4 regions of the Sporolactobacillus sp. BBK16-2 genome follow, and region 4 is predicted to be linked to each of the others. Evidence: riboswitches for the same ligand, from Rfam matches in the RefSeq annotation. Region 4 holds a riboswitch; each other region holds the start of a gene.
The links. Region 4 has a riboswitch for S-adenosylmethionine ahead of metE (5-methyltetrahydropteroyltriglutamate--homocysteine S-methyltransferase). Riboswitches for the same ligand answer to the same signal wherever they lie in the genome.
Positions count from the first base shown of each region.

Region 1: it holds a riboswitch for S-adenosylmethionine, as region 4 does, so the genes downstream of both, AC6F33_RS15425 (PLP-dependent transferase) here and metE (5-methyltetrahydropteroyltriglutamate--homocysteine S-methyltransferase) in region 4, are expected to answer to the same signal.
Region 2: it holds a riboswitch for S-adenosylmethionine, as region 4 does, so the genes downstream of both, AC6F33_RS15740 (MetQ/NlpA family ABC transporter substrate-binding protein) here and metE (5-methyltetrahydropteroyltriglutamate--homocysteine S-methyltransferase) in region 4, are expected to answer to the same signal.
Region 3: it holds a riboswitch for S-adenosylmethionine, as region 4 does, so the genes downstream of both, AC6F33_RS13995 (Fur-regulated basic protein FbpA) here and metE (5-methyltetrahydropteroyltriglutamate--homocysteine S-methyltransferase) in region 4, are expected to answer to the same signal.

Region 1 covers NZ_CM187611.1:3,096,763-3,102,004, forward strand. The annotation lists gene metC (cystathionine beta-lyase) at 1-1,030, opposite strand, end outside; gene AC6F33_RS15425 (PLP-dependent transferase) at 1,023-2,144, opposite strand; SAM riboswitch class I at 2,276-2,392, opposite strand; gene AC6F33_RS15430 (helix-turn-helix transcriptional regulator) at 2,453-2,647, opposite strand; gene AC6F33_RS15435 (hypothetical protein) at 2,663-2,998, opposite strand; gene AC6F33_RS15440 (MurR/RpiR family transcriptional regulator) at 3,081-3,914, opposite strand; gene AC6F33_RS15445 (DUF8171 family membrane protein) at 4,097-4,957, shown strand; gene AC6F33_RS15450 (ABC transporter ATP-binding protein) at 4,950-5,242, shown strand, end outside.
Region 2 covers NZ_CM187611.1:3,167,163-3,172,404, reverse strand. The annotation lists gene AC6F33_RS15755 (polyphosphate kinase 2 family protein) at 1-634, shown strand, start outside; gene AC6F33_RS15750 (Ppx/GppA phosphatase family protein) at 763-2,304, shown strand; gene galE (UDP-glucose 4-epimerase GalE) at 2,372-3,379, shown strand; SAM riboswitch class I at 3,483-3,588, shown strand; gene AC6F33_RS15740 (MetQ/NlpA family ABC transporter substrate-binding protein) at 3,735-4,553, shown strand; gene AC6F33_RS15735 (methionine ABC transporter ATP-binding protein) at 4,566-5,242, shown strand, end outside.
Region 3 covers NZ_CM187611.1:2,823,143-2,828,384, forward strand. The annotation lists gene AC6F33_RS13975 (MGDG synthase family glycosyltransferase) at 1-116, shown strand, start outside; gene AC6F33_RS13980 (lysylphosphatidylglycerol synthase domain-containing protein) at 148-1,065, shown strand; gene AC6F33_RS13985 (hypothetical protein) at 1,202-1,963, opposite strand; gene AC6F33_RS13990 (DUF4180 domain-containing protein) at 2,057-2,314, opposite strand; gene AC6F33_RS13995 (Fur-regulated basic protein FbpA) at 2,256-2,441, opposite strand; SAM riboswitch class I at 2,536-2,641, opposite strand; gene AC6F33_RS14000 (amidohydrolase) at 2,747-3,898, opposite strand; gene AC6F33_RS14005 (iron-containing alcohol dehydrogenase family protein) at 3,895-5,022, opposite strand; gene AC6F33_RS14010 (O-acetylhomoserine aminocarboxypropyltransferase/cysteine synthase family protein) at 5,039-5,242, opposite strand, start outside.
Region 4 covers NZ_CM187611.1:2,507,427-2,512,668, reverse strand. The annotation lists gene metE (5-methyltetrahydropteroyltriglutamate--homocysteine S-methyltransferase) at 1-2,207, opposite strand, end outside; SAM riboswitch class I at 2,303-2,415, opposite strand; gene AC6F33_RS12475 (putative bifunctional diguanylate cyclase/phosphodiesterase) at 2,636-4,492, shown strand; gene AC6F33_RS12470 (protoglobin domain-containing protein) at 4,645-5,242, shown strand, end outside.

The sequences.
Region 1 (5,242 bases), 590 kb from region 4:
CTGCATGCGACATTTTCGGCGGATACGAGAGAATCGATTCCACCGCACCGAGACTGACTGCGAATACGGGCAGCTTTACATGATTGACAAAGGTGCGCGCGGCTGCCTCGTCTTCCAACTCAAACGACAGAACCGCGCCGCCTGAAGCTGCCTGCTCAGCGTGGAGTTTGGATCCGGGGTGATCAGACAGACCTGGATAAAATACGTTGCGGACTTCCGATTGCGTCGTGAAAAATTCGGCGACACGCTGCGCCGAATCCGCTGATTTGCGAATACGGACGTCAAGGGTTTTCAGACCCCTGAGGAGCAGCCAGGAATCCTGAACACCAAGAACGGCACCAAGCGCATTTTGGAGAAAATAGACTTTATCTGCAAGCTCTTCCGTGCGCGCAACGGCAAGACCGGCAACGACATCGCTGTGTCCGGAAATAAACTTCGTCGCACTGTGCAGGACAAGATCCGCCCCAAGTTCGAGCGGTCGCTGGAATACAGGAGTCATGAAGGTGTTATCAACGAAGGTCAAACATCGATGCGCTTTAGCTAGTTTGACAACAGCTCGAATATCCGTCACGGCCAGCGTCGGATTGGACGGTGTTTCCACGTAGATCACCTTTGTATTTGGACGGATTGCCTGCTCTACCTCATCAAGGTTTGTTGTGTCGACAAACGTATGATCAATTCCGAAACGACCGAGGACCTGGGTCAGAATCCGAAAGGTACCTCCATACACATTCTTCGGAACAATGGCGTGATCACCCGCAGAAAGGAGTAAAAATGCCGTAGAAATCGCAGCCATTCCAGACGCGAATGCAAACCCGCGAACGCCGCCTTCCAAGGCAGCAATCGCATCTTCAAGTGCTTCACGCGTTGGATTTCCGGACCGTGTATAGTCATACTTACCATAATGATCAAAGTCCTTTTGATGAAAGGTTGATGATAAATAAACAGGCACATTTGCCGCCCCTGTTTGTGGATCGACAGCAACCGTTTCTTTTATTAGTTTGGTAGAAAAATGAATCGATTCACTCATGTGCGGTCACCTCTTCTTTTAACGTCTGAAATGCTTGATTCAAATCGCTAATCAAATCGTCCGGGTGCTCAATACCGGTCGAAAGACGAAGCAATGAATTAGACAGGCCGTATTCAAGACGCAGAGCTTCGGGAATATCTGCATGAGTCTGCGTTGCCGGATAGGTAATCAGACTTTCAACACCACCGAGACTTTCGGCAAAGGTGATCAAGTGCAGCGATTTGAGAAAAGGTTCGACATAATCCGGCGCGGTTAATTCAAAGCTGACCATTCCGCCTTTGCCTGGATAAAGCACCTTGGTCACAAGCGGCTGCTTCTCGAGATAGGCAACAATCTTGCGTGCGTTCTCCTGATGCTGGCGCATACGCAGGGCGAGCGTTTTCAAGCCACGTATCAGAAGCCACGAATCAAACGGATCAAGAACCACGCCACATGAATTATGATAGAGTCGCAGTTTCTCAGTAACTTTTGTTCGATTTGAGATCACAAGACCTGCAAGCACATCATTATGTCCGGCCAAATATTTTGTTGCACTGTGCACGACAATGTCGGCTCCCTGTTCAATCGGGCGTTGCAGAATCGGTGTGTAAAATGTATTGTCAACGATAAGCAGCAATTCATTTTTTTTCGTAATCTTTGCGATTGCCGATAGATCAACCTCGTGCATCAACGGATTGGTTGGTGTTTCAATGAAAATTGCTTTTGTCTCCGGACAGACAAGATCAGCTAATTCACCCAGATTTTCGCCGTCCCAATAAGAGAATGAGAGATGGTACTGCTTACTCAGAATCTCAAAAAAGCGGAAGGTACCGCCATAGAGATCTCTTGAAGCAATAATATGATCCCCCGAGCTGAATAATGAAAAAGCGAGCTGAATCGCGCTCATTCCTGAGCTGCAGGCAAAGCCCTCCTGACCGCCTTCTATATCGGCAATTGCCTTCTCCAAAATAGATCGTGTCGGATTGCCCGTGCGCGTATAGTCATAGCCTTTTGAGATGCCGATTCCTTCATGTTTATAAGCGGTAGATAGATAAATTGGCGCGTTGACTGCACCCAATTCATCAAAACCATTCCCGATTTGTGTTAATTTTGTTTCTGTCTTATACGATGCCATGTCGCCATTCTCCCTTCAAAACAAATACATTTAAGTTCACCAGATAGATCGTGAGTCGCTTATACAATTCAAAAATAGGTAAAATAAAAAGCCTTCTTCGCAATAAGAAGAAGGCTTGGTTTGCCGGTATCTTCTTATCCCTCAGGCCGCACGCAGCCTGCTGGAATTAGCACCTTGTCGCCATTCGTAAATCAGCGACGGTTGCTGAAGCGTCATCGGGCCAGTCCCTCGGCTTCTCTTGATAAGAATCAAAATGTCTCATTCAGTTGTTGATTAGTGTACACTAGTGCGCCTATTTTTTCAAGACCTTATTCATTTAGAAAAAGTTCGTCCACTCGTTTATTCAGCACATGCGCAAGGCGAAACGCAAGCTTCAATGTCGGATCGTATTTATTGTTTTCGATCGCGTTAATTGTCTGCCTTGATACATTGCATTTTTTTGCGAGTTCATCCTGCGAGAGTTTTAATGTAACCCGCAGCTCGCGAATCTGATTTTTCACAATTTCGTGCTCCCAACCTCAGGCTCTCATTTTCCAGCTGTTAAACGCGTAAAAAATAAAATAGCTTGCAAGCGCCGCAACTAAATAAAACCCCGCCGGATATTTTAGGGACAGTCCAGAAACAGTTCCTAGGTGAAAATAATCCCGCACGAAATCAGCAGCAAAAAGCATTAAGAGCGCAAGCCAGCTGCTGACAATTGATTTCCTTTTAATCATCTGCTTTCGTTCATCCTGAGTGCGTCCTGAAAAAACAAGCCCATCTCCGGTCAGCCAATCAATCACGAAAAACAGGATAAGTCCGAGTAAAGCGTATACACTCCATTCAAGCAGTGAGCTTTTAATGAAATCCGACATGTCAAGACACCTCGTTATGTAAAATACTTTTGACATCATTATATGTGGAATACCTCAGGGGTGTCAAATACTTTTTACATACTCATCTTGGCAAGTCATCCTTATACTTTTTTCTCAAAGCGCTCAATTGATCCAATCTCTGCATATTTTTGTCTTGCTGTTTCTCACTGAGCGACAAGATCAGATTCTCAACTAGGTAAGTCGCTGCAATCATGGAATGAAATTCATCCTTTTCTCCTCGACTCGCAAACAAAAGAGCATCGAAGGCATGATGCGTCCGAAGCACCGGCTGATCGGTAATGACAATCGTCCGATAGCCTGCTGATGCTCCATAATCCAGCAGCACGTCTCCTTCCTTTAATATTCGTGAAAAAGCAAAAATCAACACGACGCAGTTTTTGTCAATATGGACCAAATCCTCGAGCAGCTCGCTCCCCCATTTGCGCAGGATAACAACCGTTACGCCAAACCGAGCCAACCGGTAATTCAGCAATTCCGCAAGGCCGATCGATGGTCCCGGAGCATAAATATAGAGCTTCTTCGCTTCCTGAATCAAAGTAACCGCACGCTCGAAATAAGCCTTGTTGAAATGATTCAACGTCACCTGCAGGAGCTGGACACTCTTATTCAAATGATGAATCTGTAATTTGGTGTGTTCAAGATCGTCAATGGTGTTCATCATTTTTTTTGCCGGCGTAATTTCAAGATCTTCTCTTAATTTCCGCTTGTAATCTTTCAAATTTTTAAACCCAATCATCATCCAAAAACGGGAAACAGAGGCAATGCTCACTCCTGATTCTTTAGCGATTTCTTTTTCAGTCAACAGCATAACTGCTGATTCATTGTGCTGCAGCCATTGGGCAATTTTCAGATGTGTCGGCGAAAGCAGGCTGATATTAATGGGACTGCGACTCATGAGATCACCTTTTTTTGCTTTCATCATAGCATTAGCGTCGCTGATTTCGCAGTTCTATGAAAATAAAATTACATTATTATAGAAAATAATAATTTATTTACACTAGATTCACATGATTCCCACGGTTCATTAACAGTGATTTTCTATACTACAAGAGAAGTTAAAATTCAGGAGGGACACCAATGACGCAAATCAAAGAACGCTACACGCTGACCCAGCCCCAGAAAATGATGGTTTTTATCTTGTCGATGTCTTTATACGGATTATCCAACATGATTACCGAACTTGTACCGGAAGTAAATATCGGACCTGTTAATTTCTCAATTGAGTACTTCGCATTTATTCCTTTGACGCTGTGCATCCTGTTCCATCCTTTCTATGCCGCAATCGGCGCATCTGTCGGTGAAGTTATTTTCGGCGAAGTGATGCTCGGTCAGTTCAGCGGTTTCGGAGAAATAGAGAAACTGGTCATCTTCACCTTGGCGATGTATGTTGCCGGAATCATCGTTAACAATCCCAAGAGCCGGGTTCAAGTCGGCATTGCCGCAATGACCGGTGTGATTATTCACCAATTTCTCAATATGATTTCAGATATTACCAAGGTCTGGATCGGCGTCGATGACTTTGAAGCCGTTTCCGGTCTTCCTCAAAGTGTAGTTGCAATCGAGGGCTTCTCATTCCTGAATGACGTGCTGTTCTCGGGGATCCTATTTGCCCTCCTGCCAACGCTCTACCTCGTTCCGCGTTTGTATGGAAAAATCGAACCGCTGCTCGGCATGAAGCCGCGCGATAACAAGACCAAATATCCGATCAGCGGCATCCTTAAACCACGTTTCATCATCATCGGTGTCCTGCTTTCGGCTGTCGCGATGGGATGCGAGTTCCTGTCTGAAGCCGGGATTGATATCTTTGAATGGGAAGCAGAATTTGGAGACACGGCAATTTGGATCAGTCTGGCCGCAGCCGCTGTCGTTGCCCTGATCACCATCATTGTACTTGTTACAGGAAAAAACAAAGCGAAGCGCAGTATGGCCAATGAATGAACTCATTCATGTGGAGAACGTGACCTTTCAATACCCAGGCGCCGAACATCCGGTTTTAAAAAAAATGAACTTATCCGTTGAAAAAGGCGAGTTTCTTGCGGTAATCGGCAGCAACGGAAGTGGAAAATCAACCCTGTGCAAGCTCTTTAACGGGTTGATTCCCCATTTTTACACCGGAGATTTTGAGGGCTCCGTAACTGTAAACGGATTGAATATACTCAACAGCAGCGTCGCCGATCTATCCTGCCATGTCGGCTATGTATTCCAGGACTTTGAAAATCAGCT
Region 2 (5,242 bases), 660 kb from region 4:
AGGCTGGGACGCAGCAGGGAAAGGCGGTGCGATTAAACGAGCGGTGGCGAATCTTGATCCGCGAGGGGTTCGTGTCTGGCCAATTGCGGCACCCGCGCCTCATGAGAAACGGTACCATTACATGCAGCGCTTCTGGAGAAAGATTCCTCAATATGGTCAGATCGCGATTTTTGATCGATCCTGGTACGGTCGTGTTCTCGTCGAGCGCGTTGAACAGTTGGCAGAACCTAAAGAATGGAAACGTGCTTTTCAAGAAATTAACGAATTTGAAAAAGAATTGACGAATGATCGCTACATGATCGATAAATTCTGGCTGCACATTGATAAAGCGGAACAATACAAACGTTTTAAAAAACGTGAATCTGATCCGCTAAAAAAGTGGAAAATCACGGATGAGGATTGGCGAAATCGTGAAAAATGGGAGCACTATGTGACTGCAGCCGAAGAAATGTTTGATAAAACTGATACAGCCGCGGCGCATTGGCATATTATCCCTGCCAATAGCAAATGGTATGCCCGCATTGCCATTCTAAAGCAAATGACTCGATCAATTGAGAATCACTTGAAAGCAAATGGTTTTGATCTCTCAGAACTTCCTGATGTTTCAAAAATAATCAAAGATCAAACAAAATAGTTTCCAGTCACGGTACGGCATGCTTTTGCAGTTTGTCTTTTTTAAGTTATACTTTTGAGTAGAGGGTGTTGTTTGCAAGAAAAAATTGTTTTTGCACGGCACGACGGACAGGCGGGGGAGGGAACGTTTTGAGTATTTTGCAAAAGCATGCAATCATTGACATCGGATCGAATTCCATTCGACTTGTAATTATTGGCGTTGATCAGGATTATTTTTCTAAAGAACTGCTGAATTTTAAAACCGTCGCACGATTAAGCAACTACATAGATGAAAATGATCAATTAAGCAATAAAGGCGTGTCCATCCTTTTGGACGTGCTAAAAAGATTTCAGTTTATCATTGAACATGAACAAGGGGTCAGCGTTGTTGACGCTTTTGCCACGGCTGCTATGCGTAAAGCGAGAAATCGTGAAGAAGTGCTGAAGTGTGTTTACGATGAAACCGGGCTCAATGTTCGACTTCTTTCAGGGATGAAGGAAGCCTATTACGGCTATTTCGCAGTCGTTAATTCAACTTATGTAGAGAACGGGATCACGATTGATATTGGTGGAGGCAGTACGGAGGTTACCATGTTCAGGAGACGCCGGCTGATCCATTCTCACTCCTTTTCATTTGGTGCTGTCACTCTGTACCAGACCTTCTACAAAGACAATGATCCATATGCAGGAGACCGACTAGAGGCTTATATAAAGAAAGAATTCGCATCGCTTGAGTGGTTGTGCGGCAATGAGCTTCCTATTATTGGTATAGGGGGAACCGCCAGAAATTTAGCGCGTATTGACCAGATCCAGGAACATTACCCATTGGTGGGGCTCCATCAATATACAATTCCGCGTGAGCGTCTAAATCAGTTGAAAGAGAAATTGGCTTCGATGACACTTGAGGAACGTGAGAGTATGGACGGACTCTCAAAAGACCGGTCGGATATTATTTTGCCTGCATCGGCGGTTATTAATCTGCTTGTGAAACTGAATCGCGGAGACAGGTTTATGTTGAGCGGAGAGGGGTTGCGCGAAGGCGTATTCTATGAATGGGTGCTCAAACAAAGGAATGAAGAGCGTATCCCGTATGTTTTGAATGAAAGCCTGCGGCAGCTGCGGCGCAATTTTAATTTGGACAGCCGTCATACTGCGTATGTGAAGAAATTAGCGTTTCAAATCTTGGATGGCATATTGGATTTATTCAAAGGAGACGATTCAGAGGAACGCATTGCCTGGTTGCTTTCGCATAGCGCGGATCTTGCTTATTTAGGGGAATTTATAAATAATGAATCCAGCAGTGCACAAACCTTTTATTTACTGACTAATATGAACATTAATGGGATCAGCCACCGCGACCGCCTGGCTGTAGCGCTGATCGCTTCGTTTAAGAATCGGTCGAATCTCAGCGACTTTGCCAAGTCGTTCCAGCAAATGGCAACCAAAGAAGACATGAAACTGTATGAGACACTCGGCGCTGTGTTGCGTCTCGCACATGATTTCGATCGTACAAAATTGCATGTCGTCAATCGATTAACGCTCAAACAGACGAAGAAAAAGCAGCTTCAGTTGACTGCCTATTATCATGATGATGCCTATTTTGAAGAACAAGCTGCACAAAGACATAAAAAACATCTTGAGCGGGCATTAAAGACGTCAGTGATGATTCAATTCAAAAATGCGGATGAATAGGGCTTGTCAAGCTTTTCAATAAGGTGGAAAATGGTAGACAAAAGAAGACAATGAGAAGGGGTTTTTTATGGCTATTTTAGTATTGGGCGGCGCCGGATACATTGGTTCGCACGCGGTTTATCAACTCATCGATGCCGGCGAGGATGTGGTTGTTGTCGACAACTTGCAGACCGGTCATAAGGATGCACTTCATCCGAACGCAAAATTTTATCAAGGAGATATTCGCGACAAGACGTTCTTGGATTCTGTATTTAAGAAAGAAAATATTAAAGGCGTCATTCATTTTGCCGCCAATTCTTTAGTCGGCGAATCGGTTGAGAAGCCGCTGAAGTATTTCAATAATAATGTCTACGGGATGCAAATTCTTTTGGAAGTTATGAACGATAATAACGTGAAACACATCGTATTTTCTTCAACTGCGGCAACATACGGCGAACCGGAAGTTGTTCCGATTACCGAAGACATGCCGACGCAGCCGACCAATCCATACGGCGAAACCAAGCTTACAATGGAAAAGATGATGAAATGGTGTGATCGTGCGTATGGCATGCGATTTGTTGCCCTTCGTTACTTCAATGTTGCCGGCGCAAGTAAAGGCGGATCAATTGGGGAGGATCACCATCCGGAAACACACTTAATTCCGATTGTTCTCCAGGTTGCTGCCGGTGAGCGTGACCATATCTCCATTTTCGGCGATGATTATGCAACCAAAGATGGGACCTGCGTCCGTGATTATGTGCACATTGAGGATCTGATCGCCGCACATCGCCTGGCACTTCGCTATCTGTTTGACGGCGGCAAGAGTGATGTATTCAACCTTGGCTCAAGTGAAGGATTTTCGGTTAAGGAAATTATTGAGGCGGCAAGAAAAGTTACCGGAGAGGCTATTCCTGCTGAACTGGCTCCAAGACGTGCGGGAGATCCGAGCACGCTGATCGCTTCCCCTGAAAAGGCAAAGCGTGTGCTTGGTTGGAACCCGAAACACACGAACATTCCTGAAATACTTGCCGATGCCTGGGCTTGGCACAGCAGCCACCCAAAAGGTTACGCGACAACCGTTGAATCGGCTAAGTAATTAAGAATAGCAGCTTGTTTGTGGAACTATATGGAACTTAACGACAAAGTTTTGACACATTCGCGATTTCGCGGTACAATCGTATCACTAACCAATTGAATACTTCTTATCCAGAGCGGCGGAGGGACTGGCCCGATGAAACCCGGCAACCAAATGAAAATTTAGGTGCCAATTCCTGCAGAATCCATTTGGATTTTGAGAGATAAGAGAAGATATGAACGGATCAGGCTTCTCTCTTCTCGAGGGAAGCCTTTATTAGTTCCGAGCTCTTCATAAATTAGGAAAACTGGATGATTGGAAAAGCCTTCGGTTAGAAATCAGAGTATTCTTATATACAAACAGGAGGAAGCAAACATTGAAAAAGATTACTGCAGTTATCTCAGCGTTTTTAGCATTTTCTTTAATTTTTGTTTTGGCCGCTTGCGGCAATAGTTCTTCAAAGGAATTGAGTGAAAAGGAAATTACGGTCGGTGTGACCGGCGGTCCTCACCAACAAGTAATGGAACAAGTCGTTAAGTTGGCGAAAAAAGACGGATTGACAATTAAATTGAAAGTATTCAACGATTACAATCAGCCGAATATTGCACTGAACGATAAAGATCTGGATGCGAACAGCTACCAGACGCTCCCATTCCTCAAGGATCAGATTAAAAATAAAAACTATAAAATTACTGATGTGTTCAAAACCGTGGCCTTTCCAATGGGGATCTACTCGAAAAAAATTAAAAGTCTTAAAGATTTGAAAGACGGCGACAAGATTGCAGTACCGAATGACCCGGCTAACGAGCTCCGCGCTTTGCAATTATTTGAGAAGGCCGGCGTTATTAAACTGAAGAAGGGTGCTGGGATTACATCAACGAAACGCGACGTGGTCAGCAATCCCAAACATCTGAAGATTATCGAATTGGATGCCGCACAGCTTCCGGCACAACTTGGTGAAGTTACTGCATCCGCAATTAATACCAACTTTGCGATGGGCGCAGGTCTTACAGTGTTGAAGGATTCTATTTTCCATGAACCGCTTGAAAACAACCCGTACCCTAACTATTTTGTTGTCCGTACCGATAATAAGAATGATAAAGTAGTCAAGCAGCTGAAGAAATACTATCAATCGAAGGAAGTCAAAGCATACATTAAGAAACAGTTTGGCGGTTCCGTAGTTCCTGCTTGGTAAGGAGGAAGCATCTTGATTAAATTACAGCATGTGTCAAAAACGTTTCGTGTTGGAAAGAACAAGATTGAGGCCTTGAAGGACGTTTCCCTTGAGGTAAACAAAGGTGAAATTTTTGGTGTTATCGGTTTCAGCGGTGCCGGAAAGAGTACACTGATCCGTTGTGTAAACCTGCTTGAGCGGCCAACAAACGGGCAGGTGTTTGTCGATGATCAGGATGTTTTGGAGCTGAATAAAAAAGGCTTGCGGCAATTAAGACGTAAAATCGGTATGATTTTTCAAGGTTACAATTTGCTTGAGACAGCGAATGTCTATGACAATGTTGCAACGCCGCTAAAATTGGAAGGCGTGCCGAAAGAAGAAATTAAGAAGCGCACCGAAAAGTACTTAGAGATTGTCGGATTGTCAGATCGGCAGAGTGCTTTTCCGAGCCAATTATCCGGAGGCCAAAAACAGCGTGTGGCCATTGCCCGCGCGCTCGCTCATGAACCGGAAGTGCTGCTCAGCGATGAGGCAACGAGTGCACTGGATCCGAATACAACCGAGGCAATTCTTGAATTATTGCTCAAGGTCAATAAGGAACTGGGCATTACTATTTTCCTGATCACTCATGAGCTGAACGTTATTCAGCGTATTTGTGATCGTGTGGCCGTTATGGAAGACGGCAGAATTGTGGAACAAGGTTCGGTTGT
Region 3 (5,242 bases), 320 kb from region 4:
ATGAGTTCAAAAAGCCTGAATCGGCGCGCAAGATCACTGAATTGCTCATACAAACAGCAAAGGAACCCAACGCTCTGAAAATCAGTCAATCACTTGAACATTCTTTGACCGACTAAAATTCAAAAAACGTGCAGCAGGAGCAGTTGAATGGCAACAAAAACAAAATTCAAATTACTAATAGGAATAATCATAACTGTTTTAGTCGTCTATTATTCATTCAAGACACTTGGCGGTCTGGATCTAAGCACTGTATTCAATGCGAAAATAAATTGGTTCTTAGTTTTTTGTTCAGTTGCCATTAATATCTATTCAAACTATGTTCGGAGTCTTGGATACACATTGGGCATTGATCCGAATATTAACCGTCTGAGAGCTCTGCAAATCGTTGGTATCGGTCATGCAGCAAATATGATTCTGCCCCTTCATATTGGTGACGGATTACGTTTTGCTTTTTTCCCGGACAACTACAGCGCATTTCGTCGGACGGAATTGGTGATGATACCGGCGATCGCCGACTCGATAGCAATTATCGTCATCTCCCTTTTCGCCGTACCCTTTTCCGGATTTAAAGAGCCCATGATTGTTACAATCTTATGGATTTCTTTCTTTTCATGTATTGCCTTCATCGCGTTGCTGCTGACAGTTGTTTCTTTTGTTCCGCGATTTCGAAACTATGTTCATGGCTATTTAACAATCGGAATGCTGAACATGATGCTTTGGGTGCTTTTCTCGTATATACTTCTCCTCCTTTCCATTTGGATGGGACTAATTGCGTTCGGCTTCGGCTGGGGCGCATCTTTGCGTATGTCGCTGGCCGTTTTTGCCACAACAAACCTTATTGGGTTTATACCTGCCTCACCCGGTTCCGTGGGTCTTTTCGAATACGGAGTCATTATCGGTCTTGCCGGACTAGGCATTCAGCAGAGCGCGGCGCTTTCGGCAGGCTTACTGCTTCATTTCATACAATATGCCGCACTGCTTCCATTGGGTGTTGTTCTATATATTCTGGCCCTGCACGGGAAATATGGAAAAGCACTCAGAAATATGCTGCATCAGAAACTGTAAAAAGCTGTTTGGGCGATGCACACTTATCATTTGCTAACTCAGTTTAATTAAGCGATTCGATTGGTAAAGTTACAAAGCACAAATAAATGGATTTCATAAGAGGATTAAAAAAGGTGTCAGATGATCATGAAGAATATTACCATTCATTCACCGCATAGAGAGTCGCTAAACATAACTGTCTAAATAATTCCGCAGATAAATGTTCATATTGTTCGTCTACATTTTTTTCATGAGCCATGTATGGCGGAGAATCATTCCATGAGCCCATAGCACCAAAAACATCAGCGGTACTTGCTGCTTTAAAAAGATTCAAATTCTTCTTCGGCATATCAATGAGCAGTTTCATTTCTTTCGTAGATTCCCCTTCTGCAGCAAGGGCAGCCTCATGAAATAAATTTGCAAAATGGTCACATTCAATGAAGTGCGCGAATTTCTCAATTTCATTTAAAACGTTTACCAAGTCTGCTGTATTATCGTAAAATTCCGGCTTCTCTTGAGGTGGATTATCCCAGCGGTGTTCTGTATAGGTGATTGTCCAGGCGTGCCTTTCTTTCTGGAAGTCCCAATGCACTGTATTGTAAGTTACATGACCACTTTTATAAAAGCAGACAAAAATGTTTTGTCTTGAGTTTGAAAATCCAAGCAGATTTCTGTCTTCTACCTGCATCGGCGTTAAGCATTTTATATCTTCTAACCCGCGTTTACAACATTCATCAAACCATTCTGCTACATTACTAGCTTTAAAAGGCTTTTTCCCAAACCATGACTTCTTTTCAATAAGCTGAAAAGTAATGGAATCCTCATATTTGAACGATTCAAATATGATTTTCTTGTTCTCTTTTAGCGCTTTTTTTGCACTTGCAACAATTCTGCATACCTGAAGCAGTTCACCATTCATTTTTTGATTGTGCCCCCTCGTTCCTCTTTGTCCTTATCAGTGGTATATGTCCGATTCCAGTATATTTCAACAATTCCCCATTCTCAATGATAATTATTCAAAACCCAATGTTCTTTTATTAACATTCTTATAGACTCTGAATATATTGCCGCTGTTGCTCTCGGAAATAAACTCCTTGAACTTGCCTTTGATCTGGCTATTATCAAGTACAGCTGCTGCTTTCGTATGATACAGTGCAAATTTCTGTACGATCGCCTCCGCAACACCAAGCTCTGTCACTAAAAAGCGGCGCTTACGCCAAATCTCGATTATGCATCGATGAACTGCTTGCCTGTACCTGCTTGTATTCATGTTCCAGTTCTGACAAAGATAATTCAAATAGATGCCTTCCGTCTTTCTTATAAACTCGATGTGCAATCAGCTGTTCAATTAATTGTTCGCGTCTGTCTTCCACCATCTTTCTCAGTGCACTGCTCATCGTGCCGCATCTCCCTATAAAAAGATAAAAAGCCCAATTGTTCTCTTCCCACAGTGATAAGAAGAGAAATCAGGCTTTTCTTTATGCTGCTCTCAACTTATCTCCAAGCAATGATTCTGCTTTAGGAATTAGCACCGTACCGCAATCAGCCGGTTGCTGAGGTTTCGCAGGGCCATTCCCTCCGCCTCTCTGGATAAGCATTTTTCAATAATTTATATTAGGTATAGTATGGTCGATTATTTATTCCTGTACTCACTATTTAAAAGATCCGCTAATGAATTCTGATCATAAATACGATGACTCTATCATACGTTTGCATGCTTTAATGCTTTCAAAACGGCAACCGCAGAGCGATAATAGAATTCTGCGGCAACGCGGATCCCTTTAGGGTCAACCCGAAACGCAGGATGATGCCAATCTTCGGGTCCGTTCGATCCTACAAATGCGAATACACCGGGTACCTCGCGTTGGAAGCAGGAAAAATCATCCCCGGCCACCGAAACTTCAGGTGTCACCACCCGCACTTCATTTTCATTTGCTTCTCGAATAATTCGAGCTATTTTTTCTTCATTAAATACGGATGGCGTCCCTTGGCCCCATTCCACAGCAATCTGTACGTTGAACGCCTGTTGAAGTCCGTCGGCGATTGCGGCAAAGCGATCAATGATCAAATCACGATCCTGATCGTAAAAAGTGCGTACTGTTCCGAGCAGTTCGACCTTTCCAGGCAGCACATTCCACACGTCACCGCCGTGAATACTGGTAATGCTCACGACCGCTTCATGCTTTGGCGAAATGTTTCGGCTGACGATCGTTTGCGCTGTTTGAACGAACGATGAAGCCGCTACAATCGGATCTCGGGTCCGCTCGGGAATCGCCGCATGACCGCCGATTCCATTAAACGTAATTTTAAATTTGTCGCAAGCCGCCATTAAAGGTCCTGCCTTGATTCCAATGGTTCCCACCGGCAAATCTGGTTTGTTGTGAATACCAACGACCGCATCCAGTCCTTTGAGCTGACCGTCTTTGACCACCTTGAGTCCACCGTGTCCGGTTTCTTCTGCAGGTTGAAAAATCAAACGAACGGTGCCGGGAAGATGCTCCTGATTCTGTTTCAGCAAAGCAGCGGCCCAGAGCAAAGCGGTCGTATGAAAATCATGACCGCAGGCGTGCATCACACCTTCATTTTGTGATTGATAGGGTAAGTCAGTTTGTTCATGAATCGGCAAGGCATCAATATCCGCGCGAAGCCCAACAGCAGGACCGTTCAGATCACCTGAAATTTCGGCAAAGACGCCGGTCGGCAGGCTGGTCTCTCGCAACGTAACTGATTGACCCTGCAGCCAGTTTTTAATTCTTTTTGTTGTCTCATATTCATGCAACGACAGCTCCGGGTTCTGGTGCAGCTCTTCGAATATGGATTGAAAGGTCTTACCATCATTTGCAAATCTGCTCATACTTTCGATTCATCTGCCTTGTAGTCGAATTCACCGGTTGCCTGGCCTTCACTTCCGCTTTCGTTCACCAACGTTTCCACCCGGTTCAAAGCATTCAGGATAAACGCCTGATCAAAATTTTTGAAGACAAAACGGAAGCCAAGCTCCGTTTGACATTCTCTGGCAAGAATTTCTTTAGTTTTATCTATATCCTGAAGTTTGAACTGACTCAGCGAATAACTCAGACCCACTCGTTTGTAAAAAGGCAGCAATTTCCGAACTTCAGCATCCTGCCCCAAGGTCGCGAGTAGTACAAGTAAACCGTACGCAACCTTTACCCCATGTTGATAACGGCTCGTCTCCGGAATCTTGCTCATTGCATTATGGACTGCATGAGCGCCGGATGCACGGCCATAATCTCGAGCAAAGCTGCCAACTGTTCCGGAAAGACCGACAATCACATCCGATACAATACGGAAAGCAGGGCTGAGCTGATGGTGTTCCAGGCTTACCACTGCTTCCTCCGAATACCGGAGCAGCAGTTTTTTCGTTTGCAGGGCCGCAGTGAGTCCCAGTGATACAAAGGGATCGATCTGCTGGCTCACATCTTTCGGTATCGCTTCCGCCTCATACCATTTCGCTAACGTATCCCCTATACCGGCAATGTAGTAGTCTTTCGGAGATTCAATCAGCAGAGACAAATCGACCAGTACCGCATAAGCGGATTCTTGAAAATGATCGCGGCCGATATGCTCGTGCTGCTGATTATAGATGATGGCAAGCGGCGTGTACGCAGAACAAGTGCCAAGAACCGTTGGGATACAGATGTATTGAGAACGAAGCCGATGATTGACACCCTTAGCCGTATCTAATACACGTCCGCCGCCGATCCCGATGATCAGGTCTGCTTTTCCGATCTCACTCGTCAAACGGTCCATATCTTCATGACTGGATGTTCCGTCATAGCGATGAACCGGCCACTTGACTTCTTTTTTATAGACCTTCTGAAAAGCTGAAAATGATTGTTCACCCGTAACAATATGAACAGACGAAAAAGGAGAAACAAGTTCATCCAGTTGGCTGATGGCATCCTCTGTACACAGATACTGACTTGGACCGCCTCTGACGATTTTTCCTAAATCCATTTTCCCCACCCCATTCTTATTCATATGCTTTGTGGATCGCCTGATCCAGATCGTCAATCAGGTCATCCGCATCTTCCAGTCCGATCGAGAGGCGAATCAGCGTGTTGCTCAGCCCGGTTTTTTCACGATTTAATGAAGGAATTTCGCGATGCGTGGTTCGGCCGGGATTAACAATTAATGAACGCGCATCTCCCACATTTGGCAAATAGCTGAAAATTTT
Region 4 (5,242 bases):
AGGCCGCAGTCCGGGTTGATCCAGACGATTTTAGGATCAAGCACCTTAAGCGCGCGTTCTGCGTAGGACTTCATTTCTTCTACGCTAGGGATACGTGGGCTGTGAATGTCATAGACGCCTAGACCGATGCCTTTTTTGTATTCGAAATCTTCAAAGGCAGAAATGATTTCACCATGGCTGCGTGCTGCCTCAATTGAAATCACATCGGTATCCAGCGCGTCGATGGTGTCGATGATTTCATCAAATTCCGAGTAGCACATATGCGTATGAATTTGTGTGTCATTATTAACAAATGATGTTGCCAGCCGGAATGAATAGACGGCATCATGCAGATAGCCTGGTTTCTTATCTTCCTTAAGCGGAAGACCTTCTCGAAGTGCTGGTTCGTCAACTTGAATCATGCGGATATCCGCTTCTTCAAGTGCGTGCACTTCTTTCTTTAAAGCGAGCGCGATTTGGTTGAAAACAGCTCCTTGACTGATGTCGTCGCGGACGAACGACCAGTTGTAGATCGTGACCGGTCCGGTAAGCATACCTTTTACCGGCTTATTTGTCAGTGACTGAGCATAGGCGCTTTCCTTCACCGTCATTGGATCTTGCCATGATACATCTCCGAAGATCAGCGGTGGTTTAACACAACGTGAGCCATAGGACTGAACCCATCCGAAACGCGTAAAGGCAAATCCGTTCAGCTTTTCTCCGAAGTACTCAACCATGTCGTTTCGTTCGAATTCACCATGGACGAGGACATCAATTCCGAGATCTTCCTGAATTTCGATCCATTTCGCCGTTTCATCTTTAATAAATTGCTCATAGCGTTCTTCGGACCATTCGCCGCGTCTCCAATTACGTCGGGCCTGACGAACTTCTTTCGTCTGAGGGAAGCTCCCGATTGTTGTCGTCGGCAGTGGTGGCAGATTGAAGGCATCGGCTTGCACTTGCTGACGAAGTTTATAAGAGCCGGGGCGTGACGGCAGTTCCTCGTCTAATTGATCAATTTCTTTTTGAACTTCTTTATTGTTGCGGTGTTCGGATTGCTGTAGTGTCTGCAGATCTGCACTGTTTTTCTGAAGGGCACCATAGATGGCGGCTTCGCTTTCATTAAGCCCTTTCGTAAGGTAAACGACCTCGGTCAACTTTTCATCGGCGAAGGAAAGACCGTTCAGAAGCACAGGATCAAGATTGGTTTCATTTGAGATCGTGACCGGTACATGGAGCAGGCTTGATGACGGTGTGACCCACAGATTCTCGTGATACTTAACTGATGAGAGCAGTGTCTGCAGTTCAGTAAGTGTCGCCTTTAAATCTGTCTTCCAAATATTTCGACCGTCTACAACGCCTGCAGCCAGTACCTTGCCTTCAGGGAATCCATAGGCTTTGATCGATGCCAAATTTTCTTCTTTGCCGTAAACAAAATCAAGACCGATACCGTCAACGGGCAATTGAACGACAGCTTCGTAATCATCAATCGCCTCAAAGTAGGTTTGCAGAAGAAGCTTCAGTTCAGGCACACCATTTTTAATAAAATGGTAGGCTTTCGCGAACGCAGCAAGATCTTCTTTGCTCTGTTCCTTGACAAGAATAGGTTCATCGATCTGCACCCATTCAGCCCCGGCTTCTTTCAGTTCTTGAAACACCTGTACGTACAATGGAAGCAGTGCGTCAAGCAGTGTATTAAAATGATCTGGATCATAACCCTTTGACAGCTTTAACAGCGTCACCGGTCCGACAATAACGGGCTTGGCGACGATACCGAGCTCATTCTTTGCTTCATTAAACAAATTAAGAAGGCGGTTTTCCGTCAGATAAGGTTTGGTTTCATTGCTGATTTCCGGAACAATGTAGTGATAATTTGTATTAAACCATTTGGTCATTTCCGATGCTTCTGAATTTTTGTTTCCACGAGCAATTGAGAAGTATGTTTCAAGCGATAGTTCTTTTTCATTTGATTTAAAGCGGTCGGGAATTAAACCGAAAAGAACAGCCGTATCAAGGACATGATCATAAAGGCTGAAATCTCCAACGGGAATCAGATCAACTCCAATGTCTTTTTGTTTTTTCAAATAGCTTAAGCGCAGTGTTTTAACCGTATCTAGAAACGTTTCTTTCGAAATTTTACCGGCCCAAAATTGCTCAAGTGCCTTTTTCCATTCTCTTTTTTCGCCGATTCTCGGGTATCCGAGATTCGCACTTAATACTTTACCCATGTCTTCATCCTCCTGTAATCTGCATAACAAATTTTTCGAGGGGGAAAAACAAAAGGCCTCTCTATTTTAGAGAGGCCTGAATTATCATCCGCACCCTCTTATCTTCCAAGATTCTAAAATACCAATCTTGCTGGAATTAGCACCTTTTCATAAAATGAAAGGTTGCCGGGCTTCACAGGGCCAGTCCCTCCGCCGCTCTTAATAAGAGTTTAATTAAGTTAATTTGAATACTAACATGGAATTTGGGATTCGTCAATGCTTTACTTCGACAACGCAAGTGGATTGAATCATTTATAAATAGTTTAAAAACAGCAAGATCTGCACGCAAAACATATTCACATTTTCACTTCATGTGACGATAAAGAAAGTGAGTATGTCTCTCAAACATGAACGAACAGCAGCGAAGACACAATGAGGGTGGATACGAAATGAGTGAGCAATTTAATCGAGACAGATGGCTGAAGGAAGTGGAGAAGCAGATCACTGATCAATCGATCACAGATCATTCTGTTCTAAAACGGATTCGACTGGCACAAATTCATAAACTGGATCTGCAACTGTTGAAATGGATGCGTCCATATCTTATGAATTATTACGTTAACATTGTCAATCAAATGAGCCAACATGTACTCGATTTATATAAAATAAAGAGCACGGTTCCGTCTCAAAAGACAAAAGAATACTTGAAAAATATGTATGCAGAACAAACTCGGCTTCTTTTCAACGGGTCTCTTGATCGGAGCGTTTTAGTACATTGCGAGCAAAATGCAGTTTTTTTTCTTGACCATGAGCTAAGCATTGCAAATCAAATTGCTCTTTTTAGTTTGTACCGTCGAGCGCTTATTGAAGCGGTCGAACATGAGGTCAATCATCCTGAACAAGCTTTATTTCTATCCGAATCTTTAGATAAATTTCTAAGTCTAGAGCAGCAATTGATTCTGGAACGTTATCAGCAGCTGAAGCATGAACGTGAACTTGAAAAAGAAGAGGTTATTCGCTTCAGAGCCTATCATGATGCACTGACCGGGCTTCCCAATAATTTGGTTGCTGAAGAATCGGTTGTCGATTTGGTCAAAGGATATAAAAATAGCAATCGGTCGTTCTCATTACTGAAAATAAATGTCGACCGATTAAAAATAATTAATGAAATTTTCGGTCGACAGATAGGAAATGAACTGTTGATCGCTTTATCCGGGAGAATGAAGGGAGCTCTTAAAGACTTCAATGCAGAATTGTATCGGATCAGCAGTGATGAATTCATGATTATCTGCAGAGACTGCTTGAATAAGCGCGGCTTGACACATCTCATCGAAACATTATTGCGGACAACCGAACAGCCCTACCATATCGACGGAAAAGAGATCTATGCAACATTCAGTATCGGCATCTCACAATTTCCGTATGATGGACGTTCGAGCATTCAAATATTGGCGAGTGCGGAAGCAGCACTAAGAGAGGCAAAGAAAAGCAGCAGAGAAAGTTTTTTCTTTTATAATAATGAACTTCACCAGAAGCTGCTTATGAAGCTGAATACGGAAAATGAATTGCAATCCGCATTATATAATCATCAATTTGTGTTATATTACCAACCTCAGGTTGACGCATGTACCGGCGCACTGATTGGTGTAGAGGCTTTGGTTCGGTGGGAACATCCGGAACGCGGCATCGTTCCCCCAAGCGCTTTTATTTCGGTTGCTGAAGAAACAGGAATAATTCGTGACATTGGCTGGTGGGTGCTTGACGAGGCCTGCCGGCAAATGAAGAAGTGGCAGGATCGCGGTACTCCCAAAGTACCCATTTCTGTGAATCTCTCGTTTAATCAATTTCATGATGATTCGTTAGTCAAACGGGTATGCTTCGCGTTAGAAGCAAGCGGTCTTCAACCTGAATATCTTGAGCTGGAGATTACTGAATCAACGATGGCAGAGGATTTGGAACGATCCATCAGGCTATTAAAAGAAATTCGGGCACTGGGAGTAGGCGTCAGTCTTGACGACTTCGGTACTGGATACAGTTCGCTCAGCTATTTGAAGAGCCTGCCGATCAATCAGTTAAAGATTGATCGTTCTTTTGTGATGGATATTGCACAAAGTAATCAAGATCAAGCGATTGTAACCGCAATTGTTTCGATGGCTGAACATCTATGGATCGATGTTATTGTTGAGGGAATTGAGACTAAGGAGCAATTGCGTGCAATTGAATCGTGCCGATGTCGCGCAATTCAAGGCTACTATTACAGCCGTCCGCTCGATGAAAATGATTTTTCAAATAAATATTTGGCATGAAATGATTGACTAAAATGTGAACTTGCCCTTTTTAGAAGACAGAGTTGGTAAACTAGTTAAAGGGTTATTTCAATTAAAAGAGTTACTTAAAATGATTGAGATCGGTTTTTTTTCGTCGTGATTGAATCACGAGGGGGATTGGAGGGGCATGAATGCCTTTGTTAAAAAGAAGCGAGAATAAAGGGTCGTGGCTAAAGAAGGCGGAATCGGAAGATGTCCTCATCGACATCTCGGATGCGCATGTGGCTGAGAAGCTTGAGATGCTGGATATTAAAGAATATGACCTTCAAATTATGAAAATGATGAGGCCTTTTGTAGAAGAAGAAATTGATCGAATGGCCTATGAATTTTACTCCAGCTTTACCAAAATTGAGTCATTGAGGAAGATCATTGAAAAATATAGCACTGTAGAGAAACTGAGCAAAACACTTGCGACGCACGTCATGGAACTTTTTTCAGGTGTCATAGATGAAGCATTTCTTGATCGCAGGTATCGTGTCGGCATCATGCATTATCGCATTGGGTTGACCCCTCCCTATTACATGGGAACCTTTCAAAATCTGCTCTCGAATCTGATTACCATTGTCTTGACTCATGTCCCAGAGACAAAAGAAGCGGATCGTGTAATTCGTTCCATTAATAAAATGATCAGCTTTGAACAGCAAATTGTTCTCGAAGCCTACGATGAGGAATATGAAAAGACATTGAAGCGGGAATATGAAACCGGGCGTGAAGATCTGCGCACTGCGA